Regions from separate parts of the Rhodococcus sp. MEB064 genome, predicted to be linked through region 2. Evidence: predicted binding sites of a transcription regulator. Region 2 holds the regulator's gene; the other holds the start of a gene.
The links. The regulator HspR, encoded in region 2, represses chaperone genes until heat shock. The targets are predictions, from matches to a motif close to ANNTGAGTNNNNNNNACTCANNT.

Region 1: the regulator HspR is predicted to act here: its motif matches at 5,797-5,819, upstream of clpB (ATP-dependent chaperone ClpB).

What each region holds. Positions count from the first base shown of each region.
Region 1 is NZ_JXQS01000016.1:50,970-62,561, reverse strand. Features, by position in the region: gene RU01_RS08930 (LacI family DNA-binding transcriptional regulator) at 1-988, shown strand, start outside; gene otsB (trehalose-phosphatase) at 985-3,537, opposite strand; gene RU01_RS22440 (WhiB family transcriptional regulator) at 3,832-4,125, shown strand; gene RU01_RS08915 (DUF2277 domain-containing protein) at 4,255-4,512, shown strand; gene RU01_RS08910 (globin domain-containing protein) at 4,520-5,686, opposite strand; gene clpB (ATP-dependent chaperone ClpB) at 5,880-8,426, shown strand; gene RU01_RS08900 (GTP-binding protein) at 8,428-9,600, opposite strand; gene RU01_RS08895 (EAL domain-containing protein) at 9,623-11,410, opposite strand; gene RU01_RS08890 (MFS transporter) at 11,457-11,592, opposite strand, start outside.
Region 2 is NZ_JXQS01000018.1:21,365-32,956, forward strand. Features, by position in the region: gene dnaK (molecular chaperone DnaK) at 1-599, shown strand, start outside; gene grpE (nucleotide exchange factor GrpE) at 644-1,210, shown strand; gene dnaJ (molecular chaperone DnaJ) at 1,249-2,433, shown strand; gene RU01_RS09490 (heat shock protein transcriptional repressor HspR) at 2,433-2,858, shown strand; gene RU01_RS09495 (FAD-binding oxidoreductase) at 2,862-3,560, opposite strand; gene RU01_RS09500 (trehalose-6-phosphate synthase) at 3,631-5,124, opposite strand; gene RU01_RS23130 (hypothetical protein) at 5,197-5,370, opposite strand; gene RU01_RS09505 (alpha/beta fold hydrolase) at 5,518-6,330, shown strand; gene RU01_RS09510 (non-ribosomal peptide synthetase) at 6,352-11,592, shown strand, end outside.

The DNA of each region.
Region 1 (11,592 bases), on a different contig from region 2:
CGACCAGCTCTCGCCCGAGATGCGTCTACGGATCCTGGACGCGGCGCGCGCCCGCGGATACCCCGGCCCGGACCCCGTGGCCAGGTCGTTGCGGACCCGGCGCGCCGGCGCCGTGGGCCTGGTGCTCACCGAGGCGCTCAGCTATTCGTTCTCCGACCCGGCGGCCGTGCAGTTCCTGACGGGTCTCGCGGAGTCCTGCGAGCAGGCGGGCCGCGGCCTCCTTCTGATTCCCGCCGGTCCGGCCTCCACTCCCGAGGATGCTGCCGCCGTCGTCCAGCAGGCGGGTGTCGACGCGTTCGTCGTGTACTCGGTGTCGGACGACGATCCGCACCTGACCGCCGTGCGCGAGCGTCATCTGCCCACGGTCGTCTGCGATCAGCCGCGCGACGCCGCCGAGACGTCACTGGTCGGCATCGACGACAGGGCTGCGATGCGCGAGATCGCGGAACAGGTTCTTGCACAGGGACATACGCGCATCGCCGTGCTGTGTATGCGACTGCGTCGTGATCGACACGACGGTCCCGTAGACCGGGACCGGCGGGGCGCCATCACCTTCCACGTGCAGCGTGAGCGCATCGCCGGGATCGCGGATGCGATGACGGCGGCAGGCGTCGACCCCGACGTGGTCGTGGTGGAGCGCTTCGAGCACAGCCGCGCGGCGGGTCGCTCCGCCGCCGCCGAGGCGTTGAGGGCCGCGCCCGGCGCCACAGCGTTGATCTGTACGTCCGACGTCCTCGCGCTGGGAGCGCTCGATCACCTCGACTCCCTCGGCATCGACGTCCCGGGGCGGATGTCCGTCACCGGTTTCGACGGTGTCGACGAGGCCGTCCGCGTGGGGCTGACGACCGTCCGTCAGCCCGTGTTGGAGAAGGGGCGTCTGGTCGGCGAGATCGTGCTGGGCGTCAGCCACTCAGGGGTGGACCGGACCGAGCACCTCCCGACGCATCTGCTCGCCGGGGTGACGCTCGGCCCGGTGCGGACCGGCTAGCGGGCCAGCAGCTGGGCGCACCGCAGCAGCCCGAGGTGGCTGTAGGCCTGCGGGTGGTTGCCGAGCGAGCGTTCGGCGACAGGGTCGTATTCCTCGCTCAACAATCCCGTCGGACCTGCCGCGGCGACGAGCTGGGTGAACAGAGCTTCCGCCGGAAGTCGTTGCCCGATCAGCAGATACGCTTCCACCAGCCATGCCGCGCACAGGTGGAAACCGCCCTCGCCGCCGGGAAGGCCGTCGTCGTGGTGGTACCGGTACACCGTGGCGCCGCTGCGGAGTTCCGCCTCGGTGGCGACCACCGTGGCGGCGAAACGCGGATCACTGGGATCGATCAGACCGGACAGGCCGATGTGCAGGGTCGCGGCGTCGAGATCGGTGCCGCCGTACGCAGCGGTGAAGGACTGCGCCTCCTCGCTCCATCCCTTGTCCAGCACCTGTCGACGGATGACGTCGCGTAGCGTGCTCCACCCGAGTTGGGCGTCGCGGCTGTAGGTATCGGCGAGCCTGATGGCGCGATCGACCGTCAACCAGCACATCACCTTGGAGTAGACGTGGTGGCGCGGATTGCCGCGGATCTCCCAGATGCCGTTGTCGGGTTCGGACCATCTCCGTTCGACGGCGTCGACCATGGCGCACACGAGGTCCCAGTCCTGATCGGTCAGGATCTCGGTGTGTTCGGTGATGCCGCTCGCGGTGCGCGAGTCGGCCAGCGTCGTGATCAGGTCCACGATCGGACCGAACACATCGAGCTGCACCTGCTGATTCGCCGCGTTGCCGACGCGCACCGGACGCGACCCCGCGTAGCCGGGGAGCGCGTCGATGACGGCCTCGGGCGGCAGCGACTGGCCCCACAGCGTGTAGAGCGGATGCAACCGCTCGGGTCCGGTGACCGTCTGCAGGACGTCGTGCACCCACAGCAGGTAGTTCTCGGCTTCGGATCGCGAGCCGAGCGACACCAGTGCCGATGCGGTCAGGGCGGCGTCGCGCAGCCAGCAGTAGCGGTAGTCCCAGTTGCGGACGCCACCGATCTCCTCGGGAAGCGACGTGGTGGCGGCGGCCATGATGGCGCCCGAGTCGGCGTGCACCAGACCGCGCAGCGTCAGTGCGGACCGCTTCATCAGGTCGGGCTTGAGCTGCGGCAGGGTGAGTCCGGCCGCCCAGTCGTGCCAGTACGACTCGGCCTGCGCGCGGCGCTCGGGCTCCGGAACTTCCGACGGTCCCAGATCCGATGTACCGCAACGCAGTTCGAGCACGACCGGTCCGCCCGACGGATCGATCTCGGCGCGGGCGGTTTCCTGCCCGTGCTCGGTGGTCACGGTCCAGGAGATACCGGGTGCGCGCAGCACCATCGGATCGTTGGTGCCGAACACTCGGAGGCCGTCGTCCTCGGCCTGGAGCCGCACGCGTGCCTGGCCGAACTCGGGGCGGGGAGCGAACGTGACCACTGCCTTCGCCTTGCCCGTGATTACGCGCGTGAAGTCGGTGCGGTCCCGCGGGACGTCGTGCGCGAGGTAGTCGTCGACCTGCAGGCTCGCCCACCGTGTCTGCACCGTCATGGTGCTGTCGAGGTACTGCTGACTGAGCGGCAGCGACGCACGCGCCGGTCCGACGGTGAAGTGGCCGGCCTCGTCGCCTCCGAGAAGGTGCGCGAACGCGGCTGCGGAATCGGGCTCCGGGTGACACAGCCAGGTCAGTCCGGCCTCCGGAGTCAACAGCGCGACCGATCGTGGGCTGGCGAGCATCGTCAGCCGCTCGATGCGGGGAGCGTCCGCACCCGACAGCCAACGGCGGCGCTCCTCGTAGAGGAAGGCGAGCGCGGCGGCGACCTCCTCGGTGCTCTCGACGCGGTACTTGGCCAGCGATTCGCCGTCACCGACCTTGACACCCACGTCGGGACCGTGGAGGCGTCGGAAAGCCTTCTCGTCGGTGACGTCGTCGCCGAAGAAGACCGCGGCGGACGCCCCGTCCTGATGGCGCAGGATGTCCAGTGCCTGGCCCTTGTCGGTGACGATCACGGCGAGCTCGATGACGGACTTGCCCTCGGTGACCTGCACGCCGTCCCAGGTGGCGGCGCCGGCGCGAACCTCGTCGAGCGCTCGCGCGCCCGCCTCCGGGTCGGCGTTGCGCACATGGAGGGCCGCGCTGGCGGGTTTGGTCTCGACCGAGATGTGCTCGGCGCGGGAGGCGATCGACCTCAGTTCGGAGACGACTCGTTCGAGAAGAGCCGTGGCCTCGCTACCGAGTTCGGTGACGAAGCCGGCGTCGAACTCGGAGCCGTGGCTTCCGACGAGCTGCACCTCGACGGGCAGGCGGGAGAGGATCGCCAGATCCCGCAGTGCGCGCCCGGAGATGACCGCTGCCTGTGTGCCGTCCAGGCCGGCGAGTGCACGCAGCGCTCGAACCGACTCCGGGAGCGGGAACGCCTTCTGCGGGTCCGACACGAACGGCGCCATGGTGCCGTCGTAGTCCGACGCGACCAGCAGTCTCGGGACCCGCGCGACACCGACGAGTGCGCGGCGGAGATCGAGTGGGAGGTCCACTGCACTCACAGCGCACACCCGTGACGGCGGCGACCTGTACGGCAGCGAGCGGGACGACAACCAGGGCTTCTCACGAGGTCAAACTTAAGGGAGAGCGGGCCGTCGCGCCGCATCGGGGATCGAGGCTCAGCAGTTGTGCACCCGGGGGTCCGGCGATGTCGGCGGGTTCGGCGATTATCTGTAACTCGTCGATACGTCCTGGAGGTGTCTCCCGAATATGCGGCATTAACTTTTTGGACGATTGTTCGTAATGTAATACTGACAGCGTGACGTCGCATACGAGGCGAACTAACGAGGAGCGTCATGTCCAAGCCTGTCGAGTTACCCGAACCTATAGCCACGACCTGGGAGTGGCAACTGCACGGACTGTGCCGCGGGATGGATTCCGCAGTGTTCTTCCATCCGGAAGGTGAACGGGGACATAAGAGAACGGCCCGTGAGGAGCAGGCGAAGCGCGTCTGCCAACAATGCCCGGTGATGCAGCGGTGCCGCGAGTACGCGGTGGCTGCGGGGGAACCGTACGGCGTCTGGGGCGGATTGTCGGCTCCCGAGCGTTCGCTGATCGAAGGACTCCAGGATGTCCGCGCAATCGGTTGAACGAATGAATTCACGGTGATCGAAAACGGCGTAAAGCTTGGAATGTCAGAATATTCGAGCTAAACACCTGTACGTCGTAAACCCGATGGTCGTTGTCCGGGTCTGGCTGCAGGTCTACGCTCGCCTGGCATGTGCAGAAACATCACCGAGCTGCGCGGCCTCGAGCCCGCGGCGACGGACGAGGAGATCGAAGCGGCTGCCCGGCAGTTCGTGCGCAAGGTCAGCGGGCTGCGGACCGTCTCGGATGCCAACCGTGCCGCGTTCGAGTCGGCGGTCGCCGAGGTGACGGAGACGACGACCCGACTGTTGGGTGTCCTGCCGCCCCGGAAGCAACCGCCACAGACAGTGCCGCCGCTACGGCGACTGGCACACGCGCATCCGCACTGACCCGGATTCAGCCCAGGGGATCGTGCTGGACGTTCTGCATCGGGGTTCCCACCCGCCGCAGCGCGTACAGCGTCGTGCGGACCATCGACGGTGACCCGCACACCTGGATCTGCCGGTCCGCCCACGATCCGAACCGTGTGACCACCTGACCGAGCTTGCCCACCATCGTGTGGTTGAGGCCGGGCGGGAACTCCCGCGCCGGGCCGGGACGCCACCACGGCTCTTCCGGGTGCTCGACGACGGGGACGACGGTGAGCCACGGGTTGGTCCGCGCCAGATCCCACAGGGTGTCCAGGTCGTAGAGGTCGCTCGGATACTCGCCGCCGACGAACAGGTGGACCCGCGGAGTGCGACTGCGCATCGCCATCGCCATGAGCTGGGCACGCAGCGGCGCGATCCCGGTTCCCCCGGCGACCATCAGCACGTCCGGGCTGCCGGGCGCGGTGTCCAGGCTGAGACCGCCCAGGGGTGGGCCGAGCAACCATCGGTCGCCGACCACCGTCTCGGACACGATGGCGGGACTGACCCACCCGGCGGAGACCCGGCGGACGTGGAACTCGATGCCGCGGTAGTCGTTCGGCGCGATCGCGGGGGACAGGTATCGCCACATGCGCGGCCGCTGCGGGATCTGGACGCTGAGGTACTGGCCGGCCTCGAACGGGATGTCGTCGTCGGTCTGCAACCGGACGACGGCGAGATCCTCGAGAAGCCGATGATGTTCGACGACGGTGGCACCCCAGTAGGGCGGCAGGTCCTCGGTGTCCGCGCCCACGGCCATCGAATTGCAGATGATCGACACGACGCGAGCCCACGCATCGTCCGTGTCCGACGTCCACGTCGACTCGTCACCCGAGATGCGGAACGCCTCCACCAGCGCGTTCCGGGCGGCGAGGAAGTGCGCTCCGGTGAGTCCGTGCTTGCGGTGATCGCGACCCAGCTGGTGTAGGAACGGCAGGAACTCGCTGTCGTCGAGGTGTGTGACCACGTAGTCGACGGCACGGACGAGGCGGTGCCTCTGCTGGTCCATCGCCGCCGGGAAGTAGCCGCGGAAGTCGGGATGTTCGGCGAAGAGGCGCGCGTAGAAGGCCTTGGCGACGGACTCGGCGCCGTCGTCCGCCGACAGCACGGCAGCTACTCCGGCACGCACGTGCGCGAGGGCCTGTGCGTCGAGCAATGGGCACCTTCATCGTGTTCGAGTGACGGGTGGGGTTCGCCCTCGAGACTACTGGTCCTCACCGACGTGCGGCGAGCCTCCCGCTGTCCTGCGTGTTGGACCGTCAACTAACTTGAGCGGAATAGACTCAAGTCCGGTATGGTTGATCCCGGCGACACCAGGTTCGACATGCACGACAGAAGGAAGGTGACCGGTGGACTCGTTCACACCCACAACGAAGACCCAGGCAGCGCTCACCGCTGCACTGCAATCAGCATCGGCAGCGGGAAACCCGGACATCCGGCCGGCTCATCTGCTCGTCGCTCTGCTCGACCAGACCGACGGCATCGCAGGTCCCCTCCTGAAAGCTGTCGGCGTCGATCCCGCCGTCGTGCGCAAGGACGCTCAGTCCCTGGTCGACCGCATGCCGTCGGCGACCGGGTCGACCACGCAACCCCAACTGGGGCGCGAGGCTCTGGCCGCCATCACCGCGGCCCAGCATCTGGCCACCGAACTCGACGACGAGTACGTCTCCACCGAACACATGGTGGTCGGACTCGCGACGGGTGACTCCGACGTCGCCCGCATCCTGCAGGGCCACGGCGCGACGTCCGCAGCACTGCGCGATGCGTTCACCACGGTCCGCGGCAGTGCGCGTGTGACCAGTCCCGATCCGGAGGGCACCTACCAGGCTCTCGAGAAGTATTCGACCGATCTGACCGATGCCGCGCGCAGCGGCAAGCTCGACCCGGTCATCGGGCGCGACACCGAGATCCGTCGCGTCGTGCAGGTCCTGTCCCGTCGCACCAAGAACAACCCGGTGCTGATCGGTGAACCCGGCGTCGGCAAGACCGCCATCGTCGAAGGCCTCGCCCAGCGCATCATCGCCGGCGACGTGCCGGAGAGTCTGCGCGGAAAGACCGTCGTGTCCCTCGACCTCGGATCGATGGTCGCCGGCGCGAAGTATCGCGGAGAGTTCGAGGAGCGGCTCAAGGCCGTCCTGGACGACATCAAGAACTCGGCCGGACAGGTCATCACGTTCATCGACGAGCTGCACACCATCGTCGGCGCCGGCGCGACCGGTGAATCCGCGATGGATGCGGGCAACATGATCAAGCCGATGCTCGCCCGCGGTGAGCTGCGGCTCGTCGGCGCGACCACTCTCGACGAGTACCGGAAGTACATCGAGAAGGACGCGGCCCTCGAGCGCCGGTTCCAGCAGGTGATGGTCGGGGAGCCGTCCGTCGACGACGCCGTCGGCATCCTCCGCGGACTCAAGGAGCGGTACGAGGTGCACCACGGTGTGCGCATCACCGACTCCGCGTTGGTCGCCGCCGCGACGTTGTCCGACCGCTACATCACGTCGAGGTTCCTGCCCGACAAGGCGATCGACCTCGTGGACGAGGCCGCGTCGCGTCTGCGCATGGAGATCGATTCGCGGCCTGTCGAGATCGACGAGATCGAACGCGTCGTGCGTCGGCTCGAGATCGAGGAGATGGCGCTGGCCAAGGAGACCGACGACGCGTCGAAGGCTCGCCTCGAGAAGCTGCGCGGAGAACTGGCCGACAGCAAGGAGAAGCTCGCCGAGCTCAGCACACGGTGGCAGAACGAGAAGAACGCCATCGATTCCGTCCGAGATCTCAAGGAGCAGTTGGAGTCTCTGCGCGGAGAGTCCGAGCGCGCCGAGCGCGACGGTGATCTGGGCAAGGCCGCCGAACTGCGATACGGACGCATTCCCTCGCTCGAGAAGGAGCTCGCGGAGAAGACCGCGGCCACCGTCCCGCAAGGCGACGTGATGCTCAAGGAGGAGGTCGGGCCGGACGACGTCGCCGACGTCGTCGCCGCATGGACCGGCATCCCCGCCGGGCGCATGCTCGAAGGCGAGACCGCCAAGCTCCTGCGCATGGAGGACGAGCTGGGCAAGCGCGTGGTCGGCCAGGCCGACGCCGTGCAGGCAGTGTCCGATGCGGTCCGCCGGGCTCGTGCCGGCGTCTCCGACCCCAACCGTCCGACCGGATCGTTCCTCTTCCTGGGCCCGACGGGTGTGGGCAAGACGGAACTCGCGAAGACGTTGGCGGACTTCCTGTTCGACGACGAGCGCGCGATGATCCGCATCGACATGAGCGAGTACAGCGAGAAGCACTCGGTGGCCCGTCTGGTCGGTGCTCCTCCGGGATACGTCGGGTACGAGGCCGGTGGCCAGCTGACCGAAGCGGTGCGGCGTCGCCCCTACACGGTGGTGCTGTTCGACGAGGTCGAGAAGGCTCACCCGGACGTCTTCGACATTCTGCTCGCCGTCCTCGACGAAGGCCGTCTGACCGACGGTCAGGGTCGGACCGTCGACTTCCGCAACACGATCCTGATCCTCACCTCGAACCTCGGTGCGGGTGGCGACAGGGAGCACGTGATGGCGGCGGTGCGCAGCGCGTTCAAGCCCGAATTCGTCAACAGGCTCGACGATGTCGTGGTCTTCGACCCGCTGAGCGAGGAGCAGTTGGAGTCGATCGTCGACATCCAGCTCGAACAGCTGCAGCGTCGGTTGTCGACACGCAGGCTCACACTCGACGTCACCCCGTCCGCTCGGTTCTGGCTGGCCGTCCGCGGATACGACGCGCAGTACGGCGCACGTCCGTTGCGTCGATTGATCCAGCAGGCGATCGGCGATCAGCTGGCCAAGCTGTTGCTCGCCGGCACGATCGTCGACGGAGACACCGTCGTGGTGGGTGTCTCCGAGGGCGGAGATGCGCTCGAACTGAGCTGATCTACAGCGCGTGAGCGTGCATATCGACAGTCCACGTGGGCAGCGGGTCCGGATAGCCTCTCCAGGCGTCCGGGCCCGCTGCTATTTCGTCGTCCGTCAGAACTGCCGCGCGGAGAATCGACTCGACGTCCGTGTCCTGCAACCGGATACCGATGACGACGATCTCCTGGCCCGCCGGCACGTCGATCTCGCTCCACGGCTGTGCGCCGTCGATCGTCAGGGCCGGTCCCGCCTGTGACCACACCGCCGCTCGGTCCGGCCTGCTCGCGATCCAGCAGAAACCCTTGCTGCGCAACACACCCTGTAGTCCGTCGAGTGCGGACGCGAGCCGGGTCGGATGGAAGGGACGATCGGAAACGAAGACGGTGCTCGAGATCCCGAACTCCTGCGTCTCCGGAAGGTGGGTGCCGGCGATCTCGTCGTCCCAGCCCGGTGCGTGCAGGGCTGCCTCCGGGTCGTAGAGGCCCGTGTTCAGCACGCGCAGGGGGTCCACCGCTCCACGCGTCGTCACGACGACGTCGGCACGCGGATTCAGTCGTCGCACAGCAGCTTCGGTGGCACCCGCCAGCGCCTCGGAGACGAGGTCGGTTTTCGTCAACAGAACGATGTCCGCGAACTCGACCTGGTCGACCAGCAGATCCGAGATCGATCGTTCGTCACCGTCGGCCACGTCGAGGTCGCGAGTGTCGAGGGTGTCGCCTCGGGAGATCTCGGCCAGGAAGGTCGACGCGTCGACGACGGTCACCATGGTGTCCAACCTGGCCAGCGTGCCGAGGCTGACGGGGGAGTCGCCGTCGGCACCGTCGAAAGTCCAGTCGAACGATGCGGCGACGGGCATGGGTTCGGATACTCCCGTCGATTCGATCAGCAGATAGTCGATGTCACCTGCCGATGCCAACTCGCCGACAGCCTCGATCAGGTCCTCTCTGAGCGTGCAGCAGATGCAGCCGTTGGTGAGTTCGACGAGACGTTCCTCCGTGCGGTGAACGCTGGTCGTACCGGTGACGGAACCGTCGAGAAGTCGCGCGTCGATGTTGATCTCACTCATGTCGTTGACGATCACCGCGACTCGTAGACCGTCGCGGTTCGCCAGGATGTGCTCCATCACGGTCGTCTTCCCCGCACCGAGGAATCCGGACAGGACGGTGACGGGCAGCAGGGATCGTGAGGTCATGCCTTAATGATAATCGTTGTCATCAACGGCGGATGGGCGGGGTGGTCGTCCTCAGCGCCGATGCCGCGGGCAGCGGCCTGCCCAGCAGATATCCCTGCACCATGTCCGCGCCCACCTCACGGGCCGTCGCCAGTTCCTCGGGAGTCTCCACGCCCTCGAAGATGCAGATCGCGCCGATCTCACGGCTGAAGGTCGAGACGGAGATCGCCGCCGCCCGGCGCATCGGGTCGGAATCGATCCCGCGCACGATCGAGGCGTCGAGCTTGACCACGTCCGGACGCAGCTCGACCAGCTGCCGGAGCCCCGAATATCCCGATCCGACGTCGTCGACGGAGATGAGAACCCCTGCGCGTCTGAGCATGTCGACCGCGACGCCCATGCCGTCGTAGTCCTCGATGCGGTCACGCTCGGTGACCTCGACGACCCACTGTCGGCGGACCATGTGGTCGACGAGACTGCCGGCGAGGTCGGTGGACAGAATCGTGTCGGCGGATGCATTGACCGCGACGAACGCCCCGTCGGGCAAGGGTGCCGACGCCGTGATGGCGGCGTCGATGGCGCAGACCTCGAGCTCGACCCGCAGTCCGACGGTGTTCGCGTCGATGAACCACGTCTGCGGAGATCCGTGCCCGTCGGGGAAGCGGGACAACGCCTCGTATCCGACGACGTCGCCGGTGCCGGCGGTACAGACCGGCTGGAACACGATGTCCGGCCCGCCGTCGGCGATCAGCGCCGAGATGCGGTCGTGGATGGACTGATCGGCGGTCGAACCCTGCAGCCGCGCCGCATGACGCCGATGCATCGTGGCTTCCGCTCGGGTCATCAGACGGTGCAAGGTCGACCCGGCGTCCGCGTGTGGATCCACGGCTTCGGTGATCGATCCCGTCGTCAGGGTGACCGGTGCGCTGCGCAACGTCGTCGATTCGAGCGCGGCGCCGAGTGCTCGGCTCTCCTCGCGGCCCGACTCCTCGCTCCGTGCGCGATGTACGCACAGGAACTCGGACGTGGACAGCCGGGCCAGAAGTGCCTCGGTCGGCGACGCATCGACGAGTCGCTCGGCGATCTCCACGAGCACCTCGACGGAACTGTCGCGGCCGAAACGCTGATCGACGTCGGCGAAATCCGCGACATCTACGACGGTGGCGGCCATCGTCCACGGTCCGTGCGAGCCCTGGGCGCTCTGCGACATCGACGACATCCGGTTGTAGAGACCGCGTCGGGTCAGCAGGCCCGTCAGCGGATCGCGTTGCGCCGCATCGACCTGTCGCCGGAGGAAGGCGACATACATGCGGATGGCGAACGGCGTCGCGAACATGCTGCCCAGTGCCAGGGTGCGCGAGAGCGTCACCCACACCTCCGTGCCGTCCCGCAGGGACAGAACCGTCAACACTCCCAGGACGCACAAGGAGTACGCCACGTGCAGGACCAAGGTCCTGGTGCCGGTGAACGCCGCCGCGAACAAGGACACCAGGACCAGGACGGCGATGGACGGCATCGACAGGAAGGCCGACTGGAACATCGCCATGACGGCGACGACTCCGATGTCCGCGTAGATCACGTACGCCGTCTCGAAGTGCGGCAGACGTTTCTCGGTGAGCCAACCCAGCGCCACCGGGATGGTGGTGAGCGAGAAGATCAGGATGAGTATCGCGCCGCCGGGACGGAGGTAGTCGGACGGCATGAGAACCAATCCGCACACCCCGACGATCAACGTGCTGACGGCGATGACCGCTCGTGAGCGCTCCGCCGGCCTGGGTGTCAGCGCGAGGAAGGACAGCGCGGGATCGGGGCTGATCCGCTGTGATCTCACGAGGCTCGTTTCCGCGGTCGGCACTGTCGACGGGTCGAGCCAGACCTTACCGCCGGGAAACCCGCGCTGCGGCCAGAACCGAGTCGGCGGCGGGCTTCCACGGCATGAAGATCGCCACTGCCACAGCGCACGCCAGGCACGCGGACACCGTGACGTACGACGCGAACTGGAATCCTTCGAGG
Region 2 (11,592 bases):
AGGGTGAGCGCGAGATCGCCTCGCACAACAAGCTTCTCGGCTCGTTCGAGCTGACGGAGCTGCCGCCCGCACCGCGCGGTGTTCCCCAGATCGAGGTCACGTTCGACATCGACGCCAACGGCATCGTGCACGTGACGGCGAAGGACAAGGGCACCGGCAAGGAGAACACGATCAAGATCCAGGAGGGCTCCGGCCTCTCCAAGGAGGAGATCGAGCGCATGGTCAAGGACGCCGAGGCTCACGCCGAGGAGGACAAGACCCGTCGCGAGGAGGCCGAGACCCGCAACCAGGCCGAGTCGCTCGTGTACCAGACGGAGAAGTTCGTCAAGGACAACGAGGACAAGGTTCCTGCGGAGACCAAGGAGAAGGTCGAGTCGGCCATCGCCGAGGCTCGCACCGCTCTGAACGGCACGGACATCGCCGCCATCAAGGCAGCGGTGGAGAAGCTGAGCACGGAGTCGCAGGCTCTGGGTCAGGCACTGTACGAGTCGGCAGCAGCCGACGGAGCAGGTGCCGACGGCGCCGCCCCGACCGACGGTAGCGACGATGTCGTCGACGCCGAGGTCGTGGACGAGCCGGTCGACACGGACAAGAAGTGAGTGCTGACGACACCGGGAACGGCGTTCCGGACGTGGATCCCGCCGTGGAGGAATCCCTCGCGGGTTCCGCCACGGCGCCCCAGCCCGGCGGAGATTCGGACCCGGTAGACGCAGAGTCCGGCGAGCCTGAGGTTCTCGAAGCCGAGAGCCCCGAGGCCGACGCCGCGCCGGAGAAGGACGAGAAGGCGGAGCTCACGGCCGACCTGCAACGTCTGAGTGCGGAGTTCGCCAATTATCGGCGACGCGTCGCACGGGACAAGCAGGTGGACATAGACAATGCCAAGGCGTCGGTGTTGGCCGAGTTGCTCGGTGTGCTCGACGATCTGGACCGGGCGCGTCAGCACGGTGACCTCGAGAAGGGGCCGCTGAAGTCGGTGGCGGACAAGCTCGAATCCGTCATCACCGCTCAGGGCGTCGTCGGTTTCGGCGCCGAGGGCGACGCGTTCGACCCCGCTCTGCACGAGGCTGTGCAGCACGAGGGTGATGGTTCGAATCCTGTGGTCGGCAGTGTCTTCCGCAGGGGTTACACGGCGCGCGACCGAGTGTTGCGCACCGCCATGGTTGCCGTCGTCGACGGATCAGGCGCCGATGCGGCGTCCGACCAGGCATAGTTCTCGGCAGTGAGTGACGTGGAAGGAGGAGGCAACCGGTGAGCCAACGGGAGTGGATCGAGAAGGACTTCTACAAGGAGCTGGGTGTCTCCTCCTCCGCGACGCAGGACGAGATCAAGAAGGCGTACCGCAAGCTCGCGCGCGACAACCATCCGGACTCCAATCCGGGGGATGCGAAGGCGGAGGAGCGCTTCAAGGCGGTCAGTGAGGCCAACGCGGTTCTCTCCGACACTGCGAAGCGCAAGGAGTACGACGAAGCTCGATCGCTGTTCGCCAGTGGTGGTTTCGGCCGGGGTGGGTTCTCGCCCGGCGGCGGAACCAACTTCGGTGGCGGCGGAACGTCCGGTGGTTTCGACGTGGGTGACCTCTTCGGAGGCGCCAACGGAGGAGCGGATCTGGGCGACCTCTTCGGAGGACTGTTCAACCGCGGCGGCGGCGGCCCCGGCCGCACGCAGGCATCGTCGTCGCGACCGCGTCGGGGCAGCGACCTCGCCGCGGAGGTGACGCTCGACTTCCGTGATGCGGCAGTGGGAACCTCTGTGCCCCTGTCGATCACGAGCCCGTCGTCGTGCACCACGTGCCACGGCAGTGGAGCTAAGCCGGGCACCAGCCCGCGGGTCTGCCCGCGGTGCAACGGTGCCGGTGTGGTCAGCCGCAACCAGGGTGCGTTCGGCTTCAGCGAGCCGTGCGACGACTGCCGCGGTACCGGCTCGATCATCGACGATCCGTGCGCGGACTGCCGCGGCACGGGTGTGCAGAACCGCACCCGCTCGGTGACGGTGCGGGTGCCGGCCGGTGTGACCGACGGGCAGCGGGTACGCGTCGCGGGTCGCGGCGAGGCGGGACTTCGCGGCGCTGCCGCGGGAGACCTGCTGGTCACCATCCACGTTCGGCCCGACGCGGTGTTCGGCCGCACGGCGGACGATCTGACGCTGACCGTCCCCGTCGCCTACAGCGAACTGGTGCTGGGAACGACCCTGTCCGTCCCGACCCTCGACGGCCGTGTGGGACTGAAGGTTCCGGCCGGCACGGTCGACGGGCGCACGTTCCGGGTCAAGGGGCGCGGCGTACCGAAGAAGACGGCGACGGGTGACCTGCTGGTCACCGTCAAGGTCGCGGTGCCGTCCGAGCTGGACGACGCTGCACGGGAGGCGTTGGAGACGTACGCCGCGGCGGAGAAGGCGAGCGGTTTCGATCCTCGATCCGGTTGGCCCGGTGCCTGATGGCCGGGGAGAAGGATCGTCCCACGGATCAGCAGCCGCGTGATGCGGGCGCCGACCCGGATGCACGGATCTTCGTCATCTCGGTCGCGGCCGAACTCGCCGGCATGCATGCCCAGACGCTGCGCACGTACGACCGCCTGGGGCTGGTGACACCGTTCCGTACGACGGGCGGTGGCCGCCGGTACTCGCCGCGCGATGTCGCGCTTCTGCGTGAGGTGCAACGTCTCTCGCAGGACGAGGGTGTCAACCTCGCCGGCATCAAGCGCATCATCGAGCTGACCAACCAGGTGGAGGCGCTGCAGGCGCGCATCACCGAGATGGCGTCGGAACTCGCGCAGGTTCACGCCGGGTATCGACGCGATCTGGTTCCGGTGCGGAGCAACGCGCTGGTGGTCTGGAAGCCCAGAAACCCACGACAGCAATGACAATCACCCGTGGCGGATGTTCGCCACGGGTGTTCCTGTCGTTGTCAGGGCTCGCAGGGTGAACGCGGACATGGCGGGGGACCCGCATACCAGGACCCGCTGCGACAGGTACGGCCCTCGTCGCGCGACCACTTCGCCGACGCGCCCTTGCAGATAGTCCCCGGCGCCGAAGCCGGTGTCGGGTGCCGTCTGCAGGCGACGGGTCTCGGCGGCATCGAAGTATTCGTCCCGGTACATCGGGTCCGTCATCTTCTCGACGACGGGAATGACGGTGAGCCAGTCCGCGGTTCGCGCGATCAGCGACAGCATGTCCGCGGCGTAGAGGTCACGGGGCGAGCGTCCCCCGACGAACAGGTGCACTCGGGGAGGTCGGGGCCGGCGAGCCAGGTCGAGCAGCAGTGCTCGCATCGGTGCCAGGCCCGTTCCGCCGGCGACCATGACGATGTCGTCGTCCGTGTCGTCCACCCGTAGATCGCCCGCGGGGTCGTCGATCGTCCAGATGTCGCCTTCACGCGTGTCGTTGACGATGACGCCGCTGACCCACCCGGCCGGGATGGCACGGATGTGGAACTCGTACTTGCCGTCTCGTGACGGTGGCAGCGCGGGGGAGTAGCGCCGCGGCAGATGGGGCGACGACGGCACCGTCACGGCCACCGACTGCCCCGGTTCGAAATCCACGACATCGCCGACGAGTCGCACCACCAGTAGATCGCGTCGAAGCCGATGGCATTGCACCACTTGGGCTTCGGCCACTAGCGCAGGTTCCCGTGCATCAGATGTCCCGGTTGGTGATCATCTGGCTCGTGTCGTCCTCGCCGGTGCGGCCGAGTGCGGCGAGGAAGGATCGCGCCCACCGGTCCACGTCGTGGGCGAGAACCTGTCGACGCATCGCCCGGATGTTGCGTCGGCCCGCCTCGGCGTCCTGCTCGATGGCGGCGATCATGGCGTCCTTGACGCTGTTCAGATCGTGCGGGTTGCACTGGTAGGCCTGCCGCAATTCAGCTGCGGCGCCCGTGAACTCACTGAGTACCAGCGATCCGCCGAGGTCGCTGCGGCACGCCACGTACTCTTTGGCGACGAGGTTCATGCCGTCGCGGATCGGCGTGACCAGCATGACGTCGGCCGCCACGTAGTAGGCGATCAGTTCGTCGCGGGGGATGGGCCGGTGCATGTAGTGCACGACGGGGTGCCCGACGCGGCTGAACTCGCCGTTGATGCGCCCCACCATGCTCTCGATCTCACCGCGCATCTGCTTGTAGCTCTCGACGCGCTCGCGGCTCGGTGTGGCCACCTGGATCATCACGACGTCCTCGGGGTCGACGCGCTCCTCGGCCAGCAGCTCGAGGAACGCTTCGAGGCGGACGTCGATGCCCTTGGTGTAGTCGAGCCTGTCGACGCCGAGCATGATCGTCTTCGGATTGCCCAGCTCCTTACGCATCTCCTTGGCGCGGTCCCGGACCGGCTTTCGACGCGACTTCTCGTCCAGGTCACCGGAATCGATGGAGATGGGGAACGCGCCGACGCGTACGGAGCGGAAGCCCACCTGCACGAGACCGAGCTTGGAGCGCACTCCGACGGTGCCGCGCGAGGTGGGTTGCCCGGCCAGGCGGCGGGAGAGGTACAGGAAGTTCTGGGCTCCACCCGGCAGGTGGAATCCGATGAGGTCCGCGCCCAGGAGGCCTTCGACGATCTCTGTGCGCCACGGCATCTGCATGAACAGCTCGACCGGGGGGAACGGGATGTGCAGGAAGAAGCCGATGGTCAGATCGGGCCGCAGCATCCGCAGCATCTTGGGAACTAGCTGGAGCTGATAGTCCTGGATCCACACCGTGGCGTTCTCCGCGGCGGCCTTCGACGTGGCTTCGGCGAAGCGGCGATTGACCTCGACGTAGGCGTCCCACCAGGCCCGGTCGTAGACCGGACGCACGATGACGTCGTGGTAGAGCGGCCACAGGGTGGCGTTGGAGAAGCCTTCGTAGTAGTCGGCGACCTCTTGGGCCGACAGTGGGACAGGAACCAGTTCCAGGCCGTCGTCCTCGAAGGGTTCGACGTCGACGTCCGGGACGCCCGGCCAACCCACCCACGCGCCGTTGTTGCTGCGCAGGATGGGCTCCAGCGCGGTCACCAGACCGCCGGGGCTGCGCTTCCATCGACGGGACCCGTCGGGCGCGGTATCGAGGTCGACGGGCAACCTGTTGGCGACGACGACGAAATCCGAACCTGCACCGGTCACTGATGATCCTCTGTCTGGGCGAGACGCTGTCACTCGTGGGCGTACCCCGCTCGGAGATCGCCAACCTGATGACGATGCCGGCGGGGTGAACACCCGCCGGCGGACCTACTCGGTGAGTGCGGGGGGTGCGACGCCCAGCATGGAGAGCAGCATGCGGCATTCGTCGGCGTCGGTCGCGTAGGCGGCGACGACGCGACGCGCCATGCGTGCGGTCTCCTCGGTGAGGGTTTCGATCTCTTCGTCGGCGATGTCTGTCGTCTCGGTGGTATCCGCGGCCATGTGCTTCTCCGTCGTGTTCGTGGTTCGGCTCGTCGGCGATCCCGGTCGGGCCGCACGTCAAGACTAGGAGAAGTGGCGCATCCCCTGCAAAGTCACGCCCGGTAGCGTCCACCGGAACACTGTCTGCATCACCGGAAGGACCCCGTCATGCCCATCGGCACCATCAACGGCATCCGCCTCAACTACACCGTGACGGGCAAGGGTCCGCTCGTCGTCATGGTGATGGGGACCGGCAGCCCGGGCCGCGTGTGGCAACTCCACCAGGTCCCAGCGCTGACGGCCGCGGGATACCGGGTCTGCACGTTCGACAATCGCGGTATCGCACCGACCGACGAGAGCGCGGGCGGCATGGTGATCGAGGATCTGGTCGCGGACACCGCGGCGCTCATCGAGTACCTGCGGTCCGACGCCTCGGAGAAAGCCGTCGTCGTCGGTACCTCGATGGGTGCGCGGGTGGCCCAGGAACTGGCATTGACCAGGCCCGACCTGGTCTCGAAGGCCATCTTCGCGGCCGGTCACGCCCGGCTCGACGCGTTCCAGAAGGTGCTCGGTGCCGGCGAGAGGGAACTGGCGGACAGCGGCGTGAAGCTCCCCGCGAAGTACGCCGCGGCGGTCACGGCCGCGCTGAACCTGTCCCCGGCATCGTTGTCCGACGACGCGAAGGCTCGCGACTGGCTGGACCTGTTCGAATTCTCGGTGCAGCCGCTCACTCCCGGCCAGCGCGCTCAGATTTCCCTCGACGAGACGTTCGACCGCCGCGAGGCGTACCGCGCGGTGACAGTTCCGTGCCTGTCGCTGGGGTTCGCGGACGACCGGATGATCCCGGCGTACCTGTCGCGGGAGGTCGCCGACCTGATTCCCGGAGCCCGGTACGTGGAGATCGCCGACGCCGGGCACTACGGCTATCTCGAGAAGCCCGACGAGGTCAATGCGGCCATCCTGTCTTTCCTGCAGGAGTGAGTCTTAGGTTAGCCTACGTTCATGCAACGGGTCACGGTCGGCGAAGCGCTGCCACGAATCTCCACGCTTCCGCTCACCACCGCGCAGGCCGAGGTCTGGACCGCGCAGCACTTCCTGGGTGAGCGCACCGACTTCGTGATCTCGCTGCAGGTCGAGATCACCGGCCCGCTGGACGTCGACCACGCACGCGAGGTGATCCGCTCGGTCATCGCCGAGTCGGACGCCGTCCACGTCCGCTTCGACTTCAGCGGCGAGCAGCCCGTCCAACACCGCGTGCACGACGACGAGTGGTCGGTAGCGCTCGTCGATCTGCGTTCGGCGGCCGATCCGATGGCCGAGGCGCAAGCATGGATCGCCGCGGACATCGCGTCGGCGGACACGACCGGCGCGGGAGACCTGTTCGGAACCGCGTTGCTCCGGCTGGCCGACGACCACGTTCTCTGGCATCAGCGCTACCACCACGCCGTCGTCGACGGCTTCGGAATGTCGCTGATCTTCAACGAGGTCCGCGCGCGCTACGCCGATCCGAGTCGCCGGACAGCCCCCGGGGCGTGGGCCCTCGAACCGCTTGTCGACGCCGATGCCGAGTACCGCCGGTCGGATGCTTTCCGACGCGACCGCGAGTACTGGATCGGCCGGTTGGCCGATGCCCCCGAGCCGCCGTTGCTGCTGCCCGACGTCCCGGACACCGGCTCCGCCGTCACCGAACGTGTCTCGGCACCCTCCGGCCGCCTGGCGCCGCTGTACGCGTACGGCGAGGAGCACGACATCCGCCGCACCCGGCTGGCCCCCGCCGTGTGGGTGGCGTACCTGGCCGCCGTGACCGGCACCTACGACCTGATGGTGTCCCTGCCGTCGACTGCCCGTGTGGGCAGGCGTGCGCGGACGACGCCGTACATGGCGTCGACCATTCTTCCGTTGCGGTTGCAGCTGACCCCGGCGATGACCGTCGCGGACGTCGCCAGGGAACTCGAACGCGCGTCGATCGGCGCGGTGCGTCACGGCCGGTTCCGCGGTGAGGACATCGTGCGTGCACTGCGCGAGGACGATCCTCACCGTCTGGTTCACGGTCCGGGCATCAACGTCCTGATGGTGCAGCACGGCATCGACGTCGGCGGGTTCCCGGCGCACATGCGCAGCCTCGAGACCGGCCCGGTGCGCGATCTCGACGTCACGGTCACCGGTGGCCGCGACGACGAGTCGCTGGTCTTCGACCTGCGGTCACGGCCCGGTGCGCACGACGCCCTGATCGGGCACCGCGACCGGTTCGGCCTGGTTCTCGATCAGGTTCTGGCGCATCCCGACACGACGTTGTCGTCGTTGCACCTGATGTCGGCCGCCGACCGTACCCGGGTCGTGCACGAATGGAACGACACGGCAGAGCCGTCGGTCTCGGCGTCCGTGCCCGAACTGTTCGCCGCGCAGGTCGCAGCCACTCCCGATGCGCTCGCCGTCGTGCTGGGCGAGAAGGAGCTGACGTACTCGGAGCTGGGTGCGACGGTGAACCAGCTCGCGAACGCCCTCCTGGCCGCCGGACTGGAACCCGAAGGCGTGGTTGCCATCTCGATGCCACGTTCCCTCGAGATGGTTGTCGGAGTGCTCGCCGCGATGGTGGCCGGCGGTGCCTTCGTTCCGCTCGACCCCGAGTGGCCGCAGGATCGCCGGGACCGTGTGCAGCGCGATTCCCGCACCGCGATCGTGCTGGGTGGATCCGACGAGTGGACGGTCGATCTGGACGACTGGCGATTCGACGGCTTCTCGGCGCAGGCTCCCGACCTGCGTATCGACGGGTCACGGTTGGCGTACGTCATCTTCACCTCCGGCAGTACCGGAACGCCGAAGGGCGCGATGATCCGCCACGAGGCCATCTGTGCGCGGATGACCTGGCAGCGCGATCGTGTGTTGGGCTTCGGGCCCGGTGACGCGTCACTGTTCAAAGCTCCGCTGTCGTTCGACATCTCGGTGAACGAGATCCTGCTGCCGCTGCTGTCCGGCGGCACGCTCGTCGTCGCCGAGCCCGGCGGTGAACGCGACGGCCTCTACCTCCTCGACATCATCGCGCGGCGCCACGTCACGTTCGTCTACCTGGTGTCGTCGATGCTCGACGCGCTGCTCGCGCTGGACACCGACGGGTCGCTGTCGGGACTGCGGCACGTGTGGTGCGGCGGTGAGGTGTTGACACCGGAACTGTTCTCGCGCTTTCGATCCCAGCTGACGACGACGCTGTACCACGGGTACGGACCGGCCGAGGCGACCATCGGTGTGTCGCACGTGATCTACACCGGCGATGCGCCGCGCATCGCGACGTCCATCGGCAGACCCAACCCGAATACCCGGCTGTACGTGTTGGACTCGGCTCTGCGGCCGGTGCCCGTCGGAGTGGGCGGCGAGCTGTACGCCGGGGGATTCCTCCTCGGTCGCGGGTACGTCGGTGCGCCCGAGATGACCGCGTCGAAATTCGTGGCGGACCCGTTCTCGGACGACGGTGCGCGCCTCTACCGCACCGGTGACCGCGCACGCTGGACCGAGGACGGCACGCTGGACTTCCTCGGACGCGTCGACAATCAGGTGAAGATCCGCGGCATGCGCCTCGAACTCGAGGAGGTGGAGGCCGCGGTGGCGTCGTGCCCCGGTGTCCGCCGCGCCGTGGTCGATGTCCGTCGGACCGGAAGCGGCGCAGCATCTCTCGTCGGATACGTCATCGCTCCGGGCGTCAGCGTGGATGCTCTCCGTGCGCACTGCGCGAGGTTGCTTCCCGAATACATGGTGCCGTCCGCCTTCGTCGTCCTGGACGCGTTCCCCACCACGGCCAACGGCAAGGTCGATCGCCGAGCGCTCCCCGATCCGGAACAGGCCAGGGGAGAAGCGGTCGCGCCGCGCACCGAGCGTGAGCGGGTGCTGTGCGAAGCCATGGCGTCGGCGTTGGGCGTGGACAGCGTCGGCGTGACCGACGACTTCTTCGCACTCGGCGGCGACAGCATCGTGGCCCTCACTGTCGTCGCGCAGGCTCGTGCACGGGGTCTGGCGATCGGCCCGCGTGAGGTGTTCACGCTCCGTACCGCCGAGGCCATCGCCGCCGCTGCCCCTGCCGATCTCGTCGTGGTCGACGACGATCCCACGGGGCTCGTGGCGACGACTCCCATCGTCGCTCGTGTCCTCGACCAGGACGATCGCCTCGGCGGTTTCCATCAGACCGCTCGTATCCCCGTGCCGGCGGACATCGACCGCGATGTCGTCCGGGCGGCGGTGCGCCATGTCGTCGCGCACCACCCGGCGCTGCGGGCAGTGTGGCGCGACGGCGCCCTCACCGTCCCGGACACACACGAACCGGTGGAGATCTCGAACGGCACGTCGACCGACGAGACCGTGGCTCGCCTGGCGCACGAGCGTCCCGGCGGCATGGTGGCGGCGTCGCTCGGCGACGACGTGCTCGTCCTGGCCGTGCATCACCTGGTCGTCGACGGTGTCTCGTGGCGCATCCTGCTCGGCGATCTGCTGGCGACGATGTCCGCGATGGTGGAGGGGCGCGAGCCGGCACTGCCTCCGGTGACGACGTCCGTCCGACGCTGGGCCGACGTGCTCGACAGTTCCGCCCGCGCGGGCCGATGGAATCAAGAACTACCCTGGTGGCGCGACGTTCTCGGAACCGTGAGCGGCACCGTCGGCACGCGGGAACTCGATCCTGCCGTCGACACCGACGGCACGATGGTGACCCATGTGGTCACGGCGTCCGAGGCCGACAGCAGTGCACTGCTGGGCGACGTCGCGGCGGCGTATCGCACCGGTCCGACCGAGGTGCTGCTCGCGGCACTGGGCGTCGCCCTCGCATCCTGGGACGGGTATTCGGCTCCGTCGATCGTGGTCGAGGTGGAAGGCCACGGCCGCGACGTCGACGCGCTGGGTGACCCGTCGCTCGACCTGTCCCGCACCGTCGGGTGGTTCACCACCGTGCGGCCCGTCGTGGTTCCGACCGGGGACCTGTCCGATGCCGATGTGCTGCTGCAGGTTCGGGACCATCTGCGCGCCGGCCCGGACTCGGGACTCGGCTACGGTGCGCTCCGCTACCTCACGCAAGACCTGGCGGCCGCGAATCCCCCGCGGGTGCTGATCAACTACCTCGGCCGCGGCGGCGACAGCGGAGTGACGTTCACCGGTGGAGCGGACCCGGACCGGCCCACGTCGCACGCCCTGACGCTCGACGTGCTGGAGTCGCACGGCCGGGTGACGACGACTCTGCGACGCGTGCCCGGCGTGGTCGACGAGTCGTTCGTCGACGCATGGTCGGCCGCACTGACTCGTCTCGCGGCGGCCGCCCCGTCGGCGCGACGCACTGCCGGCGACTTCCCCCTCGCAGCGTTGACGGACGCCGACCTGTCGTCGCTTCCGAGCGACGTCGAGGACGTGCTGCCGCTGACGCCGGTGCAGGAAGGTATCTACTTCCACAGCACCTTCGACGACACCGATCCCTATGTGGTGCAGCAAGTCCTGAGCCTCGGTGGACCACTCGAGCCGGATCTGTTGCGGACCGCCCTGGAACGCGTCGTCGCACGCCACGCGTCGCTGCGCACCAGCTTCCGCCCGCTGCAGGACGGCCGTGTGGTGCAGGTGGTGCACTCCCGGGTGGACGTGCCGTTCTCCGTCGAGACGGGCAGCGTCGACGACGTCCTCGCCGATCAGCGTCGCGCCGGACTCCCGCTGACGTCCGCGCCGCTGGTGCGGTACGCGGTGGTGCGCCACGACGACACGTCGTGGTCGCTGGTGCAGTCGATCCACCACATCGTCGCCGACGGCTGGTCCATCCCGATCATGGTGCGCGAGATGCTCGCGTCGTACACACCTCTGACTTCTCCACTGCCGCCCGTCACCCAGCCCGCCGCCTGGGTCCGCCACTTGGTGAGCCGCGATACCGAGGCGTCGACCCGAGTGTGGCGCGAGGCGCTGGAGGGAGTGCAGGAGTCGGTTCCCGTGCCCGCGTTCGGCGCGTCCGGGACAGGAACCCGCACCGTCCGTGTGGAGCTGTCGCCGGAGGTCACCCGAACCATCGGAGACAGGACCCGCGACGCCGCAGTGACTCTGGGGTCGATGCTGCACTGCGCGTGGGGGCTGTCGCTTGCCCGCGTGACCGGGCGCCGCGATGTCGTCTTCGGATCGACGGTGGCGGGTCGCTCGGCGCCGGTGCCCGGTATCGAGGGCATGGTGGGGTTGTTCATCGACACCATTCCGGCGCGCCTGCGTCTCCGGCCGGAGGACACCGTCGCGACC